Regions from separate parts of the Paenibacillus sp. FSL K6-2862 genome, predicted to be linked through region 1. Evidence: predicted binding sites of a transcription regulator. Region 1 holds the regulator's gene; each other region holds the start of a gene.

Region 1 (2,210 bases):
AGTTGCTGTCTGAAGTTGCTGCGGATGTTGTTTAAGTAAATTTCTCTAAGTTTAGCACGTTCGGCAAGTTCTTCCTCTGAAAGTCCAGTGGACTTTTGTTTACGAGCCAATTCATTGATGCGTGCTACCAGGCTATCTATATCCAAGCTTGTCCCCTCCAAAAATACAAAGTCATACTAACTTTGACATGATCGAGGCGGCTTGTCAAGGCTGCTACTTACTCGCTCGAATGAATCATGATTTTAAGGTGTAAACTGAGGCAAAATTAGGACTTGTCCAGCTTGAATTGAAGTCGATTGAAGCTGATTTACTTTCTTTATTGCTTCTATATATACACGTGTATCCATATTTTCCGGTTTATGCTCCAAAGATAAGCTCCACAATGTTTCACCCTGGGATACCGCAATTTTGCTGCCAGGAAGAACATTGTTCTCGTCTCCTGCAAACACAGTCAATACAGTGCTGCAGCCAATGAATATGATTAACGATGCCATAATCAATTTCAACATCCATGTTGGCATCTTGGCTTTTGCAAACCATTGTTTAAAGTTACCTATGTTAGACTTGACCGCTTCCGAGTTCATCGGTTCATAAATACTTTGATAAGTGGAATATCTCATATTAATCGTCCTCCAAACGTTTGTTCCTATCTGTTAAAATCAATATAACACGAACACTTGTTTTGTACAACAGATTTTTAGAACAATTGTTCGCTTTATTTCAAACCCCAAATCTCCTGTAAATCTCTAGATGAATCCAACTCGTTTATTTACTATTGTTAGATTTGAAGGACTATACGAATAAAAGACTCAAAAACATTGATTTTATCGGATTTTATTTAGAACTTATGTTTGTACGAACGGAGGTTCTATGTTATAATTTTCCCAAACGTTACTAAAATGGGGTTGATACGGTATGTCGAAGATATCCAGCAGGCAGCAAGCTATTCTGGAGTTTATACGCAATGAAGTCCGGTTGAAGGGATATCCTCCTTCCGTACGTGAAATTGGTGAAGCGGTTGGACTGGCTTCCAGTTCTACGGTTCATGGACATCTGGACCGCTTGGAGAAGAAAGGTCTCATTAGACGTGACCCTACTAAACCGAGAGCCATTGAGTTATTAAGCCAGGAGGAATCAGAACACTCCCATCAGTTTGCACACAGTGTTGCTCGCATTCCTGTCGTAGGTAAAGTCACTGCAGGGGTTCCGATTACCGCAACAGAGAACATTGAGGATTATTTCCCGCTACCGACACATTATGTTGGAGAACAGAAAGTATTTATGCTCTCTGTTGTTGGTGACAGTATGATCGAAGCAGGGATCGTCAATGGAGACTACGTTATCGTGCGCCAGCAGCAAACAGCAGATAACGGGGATATTGTCGTTGCGATGACTGAAGATGACGAAGCTACAGTTAAAACATTCTACAAAGAGAAAGACCATATTCGTCTTCAGCCTGAGAATGCAACATTTGAACCACTTCGTTTAAAACATGTTAGCATTTTGGGTAAAGTGATTGGCCTTTTCCGTGATATTCACTAGTCTTTCTTCCAACAGCAAGTCAGCTGAACTGTAATGACAAAAAGAGGTTGCCCTGTTTAACAGGACAACCTCTTTTTATATGCTAAATTTCGACTTCGTTAATTCCATTTGTTATCTTTTGAGAATGCTTTTGTGATGAGAGAATACTTCAAAACTTTGCTGACCATGATATGACCCCATACCACTCTCTCCTACACCGCCAAACGGTAAATAATGTGAAGTCATATGAGACAACGTATCATTAATGCATCCCCCACCGAAAGACACTTGATCCAAGACCTGATTCTGCAGCTCTTCTTGCTGCGTGAACAGGTATAGCGCCAGCGGTTTGGGACGGCGTACAATCTCAGCGAGCAGAGGATTAAGATCATCGTAAGTCATTACCGGTAGAATGGGACCGAATATCTCTTCTTGCATAACAGGTGAATCCCAGTCCACATTTCCTACCAAGGTAGGTTCAATCAGCAGCTGATCCCGATCAGAGCGACCACCAATGAGAGTATCACCATCTTCTAAGAATACAGACAGTCGATCAAAGTTACGTGTGTTGACGATATGCGGAAAATCAGGATTTCCCATGACATCCTTACCGAATTTATCTTGAATCTCCTCACCAATCTCTTCAAGGAGTTTATCGTGTACGTCCTGATGTACAAGTAAGTAATCCG
Region 2 (2,210 bases), 520 kb from region 1:
CAAACCATACTACTAGATGTACGTAGCGAGCTGGAGCATCGGAATGGCCACATTCCCGGATCATTAAATATCCCAGTGGATGAGCTTCGTGAGAGAATGGATGAGCTAGATATCTCTAAAGAAATCTGGGTATACTGCCAAGTAGGTTTACGGGGATATACTGCAACACAAATTTTGCGTCAGCACGGTTTCACCGTTAATAATTTGAGTGGTGGATTCAAAACGTATCGCCAAGCGCAATTTAAACCAGCTCCGTATTCTGGCCAAAAGCATGAGGTTACAGATGATCAGAATCATAACGATCATGTTTCTCATCCAAAGCAAAATACATTACATCAGACGGATCAACTCTCTTCTCAGCCATTGCGTATCGATGAAGAAATGGATGTATGCGGATTGAGCTGCCCTGGTCCGTTAATACAAGTAAAGCAGAAGATGGATCAACTATCCGATGGAGAAACGCTGCGGGTAAAAGCTTCTGATCCAGGGTTTTACGAGGATGTAAAGGCATGGGCAGCAATGTCTGGTGCAGCACTCATACAGTTGGAACGTGGTAAGAACGGTATCATTGAAGCAGTACTAACCAAGCAGACAGAAATGGTCAAATCATCTTCTTCTGAAGCTCAACATGTGGAACCTGCCAGTACGATGGTTGTCTTCAGTGGCGACCTGGATAAAGCCATAGCCTCTCTTATTATTGCTAATGGCGCAGCTGCAAGCGGGCGCAAAGTAACCATGTTTTATACATTCTGGGGACTAAATATTATTCGCAAGCATCAGCCGGGACCGGTATCCAAAAACATGATAGGCCGTATGTTTGATCTTATGCTGCCACGTGGTAGTCACAAGTTAGGCTTATCCAAAATGAATATGATTGGTGTCGGTCCTAAAGTTATTCGCGGCATTATGAAGAAAAACAACGTCGCCTCTCTGGAAGAATTGATTCAAACTGCGTTAGCACAAGGTGTTGAAATGGTTGCTTGTCAGATGTCTATGGATCTGATGGGTATCCAGCGGGAAGAGATCATGGATCAGGTTACGATTGGTGGTGTAGGTTACTATCTGGGCCAGGCTGACAAATCAAACCATAATCTGTTTATATAGAAGGGATATGCACTTTATATTAATTAAATCAATCATGAAAAAGTCTCAGATCGACCTTGAGGGTTATTCCCTCAAGGTCTTTCTTTGTCGTAAGACACGCTTATGAAAGTTGAGTAGGACCATCCCTCCGATGAATATAAATATTTACCTCTTGCATAAAGAACGTGTGTTCGGTTTATAATATATACAAACATACGTTCTTAAAGTACAGGAGTGATTTCAGTGTTGACTAAGCAGCGAACCATTATGCTCATTGATATGCAGAGCTTTTATGCTTCAGTCGAAAAGGCGAAAATGCCTCAATACAAAAATAGACCACTTGCCGTTGCAGGCGACCCAGCAAGACGTTCTGGCATTATTCTTGCTGCTTGTCCATTAGCCAAAGCGAGGGGTGTATCCACCGCAGAACCACTCTGGCAGTCGCTTCAGAAGTGCCCTGAACTAATCATTGTTAGACCTCATATGCAAGAATACATTGAAGTATCCACTCAAATCATGTCCATTATTGAGGAGTTTACCGATCTGGTTGAGCCGTACAGTATAGACGAATTATTCGCTGATTTTACAGGGTCTATGCATCTATTCGGTAATGATCCCGTCGATCTAGCCAAGCAAATTCAAGATAAGATCTATAATGAAACAGGGGTTTACGCAAGAGCGGGCATTGGCGAAAACAAAATCATCAGTAAATTGTGCTGCGATATGATCGCTAAAAAGGTCAAAGGGGGCATTTTCCACTTAAAGAAAGAAGAATTACACCTCCACATTGGAGATAAGCCCATTCGCGATATGTGGGGGATTGGCTCAAGAATGGAAAAACATCTGTGGAAGATGGGTATCCGAACCATTAGAGACTTGGCGAACACACCACTTACCAAACTCAAAAGTAAATGGGGCGTTAATGGAGAGGTGATCTGGCGCATCGCCAATGGACTCGATAACTCGCCGGTAACCGTCAACACACACAGTACACAAAAGGATATTGGAAACGGAATGACCCTGCCTAGAGATTACACAGAAGCTTGGGAGATCGAAGTGGTAATCCTCGATATCTGTACTGAAGTATGCCGAAGAGCTCGTAAAAAAGGACTGATGGGTAGTGTCGT
Region 3 (2,210 bases), 1.7 Mb from region 1:
TAGACAGCGCGAGAAACACGCGCCGTCTCCCCTAGCAGGATCGGTACAATTCACCCCAATCCGGGAAGTCCAGTAAGCAACGCCTTCTGGATCCTCCTGGCAAGGGAAGAATTACTCGTTAATCTCAAACAATTCTTGTTCTTCTGCTTCTTCTTTTTGTTGATCTTCGCTCGTAGGAGCAGGAACTACCGTCGTCAGATTGCTGGCTTCACGAATTTTTTGCTCGATCACTTGAGCGATCTCTTTATGCTCTTTCATAAACTGCTTCGCATTTTCACGACCTTGACCCAGACGTTCGCCTTCGTAAGAATACCAAGCACCACTTTTATTAACGATGTCGAGTTCTGTTCCAATATCAATGATACTACCCTCTCTGGAGATACCTTCACCATACATGATATCTACTTCTGCTTGTTTGAACGGTGGTGCAACTTTATTTTTGACAACCTTCACACGGGTACGGTTCCCGATTATGTCATTACCTGATTTAATACTCTCAATACGGCGAACATCCAAACGAACTGTAGAGTAGAATTTCAGGGCACGTCCACCAGGCGTTGTCTCAGGGTTACCAAACATTACACCAACTTTTTCACGAAGCTGGTTGATAAAGATGGCAATGGTTTTGGATTTGCTGATTGCACCAGACAATTTACGCAACGCCTGAGACATCAGACGTGCTTGCAAACCAACGTGGGAGTCCCCCATTTCGCCTTCGATCTCAGCTTTTGGTACCAAGGCAGCAACAGAGTCAACAACGATAATGTCAACAGCACCACTGCGCACAAGTGCTTCAGCAATTTCCAATGCTTGTTCGCCCGTATCCGGCTGGGACAAAAGCAATTCATCAATGTTAACACCCAGTTTACTTGCATATTGAGGGTCAAGAGCATGCTCGGCATCGATAAATGCAGCTTGTCCACCGACTCTTTGCACTTCAGCAATCGCATGCAATGCTACAGTTGTTTTACCTGAAGATTCAGGTCCATATATTTCAACAATCCGGCCTTTTGGCAAGCCGCCTGTTCCAAGTGCTATATCCAGAGCCAAGGATCCGCTGGGTATGATTTCCACTTGCATGTGAGTTGACTCACCCAGTTTCATGATAGATCCTTTACCAAATTGCTTCTCTATTTGACGGAGCGCCATATCAAGCGCGGCACGACGGTCTGACAATATGCTCACACCCTTTACTGTTTATAAGATAATGATACCTTGTTTTAACACGTTTGCCAAGCTTTTTTTCGAACATACATTCGTTTTTTTTATAAAGGCCGAGGCGCCTCTTCCTAGGCAAAACTTGCAATGAAACAGAAAAAAGAACCGCAAACAAGGCTGAGTGCCCAATTCTACGGTTCTTCCGTCTGTTTTGATTATACTTGAATATCCCTGTAAAAGCAATTCAAGGTATACCTAGTCCATAGCAACCAGTTTGCGCCATAAGCGGTATAAAATAGCCTTGGTCGAACGGATGCGGACAGTCTCCCGATTACCGTTGATACGCAATTCGTGAATCTCCGTCTCTTTTCCCCGCTCAGCAAGAGCGATAAAAACCAGACCTGGTGGCTTACGCTCAGAGTAACCTGGACCTGCTACTCCTGTAACGGCCAGACCAAAATCGGAATCACCGATCATGCGTACCTGTTCAGCCAATACTTTAGCAACTTCAGGGCTCACAGCCCCGGGAGCATCTTCACCCTCCAGATAGTCATGAGGGACATTCAGCAGCTTTTCCTTTATCTCGTTGGAATAACATACAATTCCGCCTTTGAGCATGGAAGCACTGCCAGGAACCGAAGTCAGGCTCTGCATAACAAGCCCTCCTGTACAGCTCTCAGCCGCGCTCAGGGTCAGACCCATATCAGCCATCATGGTTACAATTGTGTACTCTATAGGCACATCCTCGTTCGCGTAGAGGTGTTCAGGCAACCGTTCCCGAATGAGTACCTCCATGGCATCCAGCTTCTGTTTGGCCTCATTCTCACTCGGAGCCTTGGTGGACACCCGTACCGTTACCTCTCCCTCACTTGCATAAGGTGCAATCGTAGGGTCGGTTTGGCTATCAATCAGGTCAAGCAGACGGTCTTCCAATGCCGACTCACCGATCCCGGCAAATTTCAACATTTTCGAATAAATCGGCATTTCTTTCGTAAGAACATGTTGGAACAACCAAGGTTTGACCTCCTGCTCAAACATGGGAATCAGTTCTT
Region 4 (2,210 bases), 670 kb from region 1:
TTACGGTAACCGAGAATGGCTTGCTTATTAAAGTGGATATCGTGGAAGGCCAGAAAACAGGCTATTTCTTCGACCAGCGTGAGAATCGGGCGGCAATTGAACCGCTTATGAAGGGCTGGGGCTATAAAAGCGGAATTATGTTGCAGGAAGTGGAACAAGAGGGAGGCCATCAGCTGCTGCCTGTTAATAAAAGCGGTAAAGTGGTGACCTTCCCCTATTGGGATGGGGCTACTGTTTTGGAGTGCTTCTCACACACGGGCAGCTTCACGTTGAACGCTTGCAAATATGGAGCCAAAAAAGTCACATGCCTCGATATTTCAGAGCATGCTATTGAAAGTGCCCGCACCAATGTAGAATTGAACGGTTTTACGGATCGGGTAGAATTTGTTGTCGCTGATGCCTTCCAGTATTTACGTGAACAGGTCAAGGGAGTAGAAGAGCGATCCGTACGTGCACGGGCAGCCGAACAGAAAGTGGATACCTCCAAAGCGCTTGCAGCTGGCGGCGGGAAAACATTTGATGTGGTCATCCTTGACCCACCTGCCTTTGCCAAAACCAAATCAGCAGTCAAAGGCGCGTGCCGTGGATACAAGGATATTAACCTGCATGGCATGAAGCTTGTGAATGAAGGTGGGTATCTGGTCACAGCGAGCTGTTCGTATCATATGCGTCCTGATCTCTTCCTGGAAACGATTGCGGATGCTGCGGAAGATGCAGGCAAGGTACTGCGCCTGGTTGAATGGAAAGCTGCCGGCAAGGATCACCCGCAAATTTTGGGTGTAGATGAAGGGCATTACTTGAAATTTGCCATTTTTGAAGTGCGCAGCAAAACAAACTGATCTGTCATTTTGTTAAAAGTTGATGATAAGAAACAAGTCCACAGTGTAATAAGCTGTGGGCTTGTTTTATGTTACAGGAAATCATTTGCCTTTACCGGATTGTGGCAAACGTATGTTCCGAACCAGGTCAGATATGTTATACTGGGAATTAAAATCTTGTTCGTGATGGTTTGGAGGATTAGACATGTCTGTACGCTTTATTATTGGCCGGGCAGGCAGCGGCAAGACGACGCTGATTACCCGGGAAATTACGTCTTTGCTTCAAAAGGAACCTCAAGGCAAACCACTCATATGGTTGGTTCCGGAACAAAGCTCGTTTCGCACCGAGCAGGCTTTGGTTTCTTCTGGCGCGATCAAAGGCACTATGCGTGCAGAAGTATTGGGTTTTCGCCGATTAGCCTATCGTATCATGCAGGAAGCGGGTGGGTCTGCGCGGATTCCAATCGGAGCCGAGGGGAAAAAGATGCTGCTTTATAAAGTACTTCAGCGGCGCAAGGAAGAGTTGAAGCTTTTTGGCGCTTCGGGCAATCAATTGGGCTTTATAGGGCATTTAAATGATTTGTACAGTGAGTTTAAGCGTTATGAACTAGATCCCAGCTTGTTGGAAGAAGGCCTTTCTAGTTGGAATACGTCTTCTTCAGCACCGATCCTGGGTGATAAGTTACATGATTTGCTTCTTATATATCGAGATTATGAACAGGAACTAACGGAACTCTACATCGATGATGAAGACACGCTGACAGAACTGAACGAACGTTTGGCAGAGAGTGAGCTTCTTCAGGATGCACAAATCTGGATTGACGGTTTTCAGGGCTTTACACCACAGGAAATGAGCGCAATTGGAAGACTGATGCTTCAGTCCTCTTCAGTAACCATTACGTTGACCTTGGATCGGCCATATGATCATGGGGCACTGCCCAGCGAATTGGACCTGTTCCATCCAACAGCGAGCGCATATGCGCGGCTCAAGGGTATGGCTGAGGATCTGGGAGTCATGAGCGAAACGATGGTGCTGCAGCCGGATGTTTTGCCAAGATATGAGCACAGCCCTGGTCTGGCCCATCTGGAGTCTGGGTTCGACCGACGCATTCGTTGGAGAAGTGATGGCCGCGATGCGGGCGTGAAGTTATACGCAGCCGAAAATCGCAGGGCTGAGATGGAAGGTGCACTGCGGGAAATGCGCAGATTGGCTCAGGAGGAAGGCGTGCGTTATCGGGATATGGCCGTACTCGTTCGTCAACTGGATGCCTATGCCGATATTGCCGAGCCACTATTCAGGGACTATGACGTGCCCGTTTTCCTGGATCGCAGAAGAAGCGAGCTTCATCATCCGCTCTCCGAATTCATTCGTTCTGCAATTGATGTCGTTCG

What was found. Region 1 encodes LexA, which represses DNA repair genes until DNA is damaged. Its sites were predicted from a motif close to CGAACATATGTTCG; they were not measured.
Region 2: MHB82_RS16535 (DNA polymerase IV) is a predicted target of LexA. The motif match lies at 1,292-1,305, and genes of this name have one in related genera.
Region 3: recA (recombinase RecA) is a predicted target of LexA. The motif match lies at 1,246-1,259, and genes of this name have one in related genera.
Region 4: addB (helicase-exonuclease AddAB subunit AddB) is a predicted target of LexA. The motif match lies at 945-958, and genes of this name have one in related genera.

Annotation. Positions count from the first base shown of each region.
Region 1 is NZ_JBBOSN010000001.1:4,174,026-4,176,235, forward strand. It holds gene MHB82_RS18680 (DUF896 domain-containing protein) at 1-146, opposite strand, end outside; gene MHB82_RS18685 (LysM peptidoglycan-binding domain-containing protein) at 243-620, opposite strand; gene lexA (transcriptional repressor LexA) at 916-1,542, shown strand; gene MHB82_RS18695 (aldehyde dehydrogenase) at 1,654-2,210, opposite strand, start outside.
Region 2 is NZ_JBBOSN010000001.1:3,653,880-3,656,089, reverse strand. It holds gene MHB82_RS16540 (FAD-dependent oxidoreductase) at 1-1,104, shown strand, start outside; gene MHB82_RS16535 (DNA polymerase IV) at 1,351-2,210, shown strand, end outside.
Region 3 is NZ_JBBOSN010000001.1:2,482,172-2,484,381, reverse strand. It holds gene recA (recombinase RecA) at 112-1,176, opposite strand; gene MHB82_RS11515 (competence/damage-inducible protein A) at 1,414-2,210, opposite strand, start outside.
Region 4 is NZ_JBBOSN010000001.1:4,844,682-4,846,891, reverse strand. It holds gene MHB82_RS21905 (class I SAM-dependent rRNA methyltransferase) at 1-839, shown strand, start outside; gene addB (helicase-exonuclease AddAB subunit AddB) at 1,024-2,210, shown strand, end outside.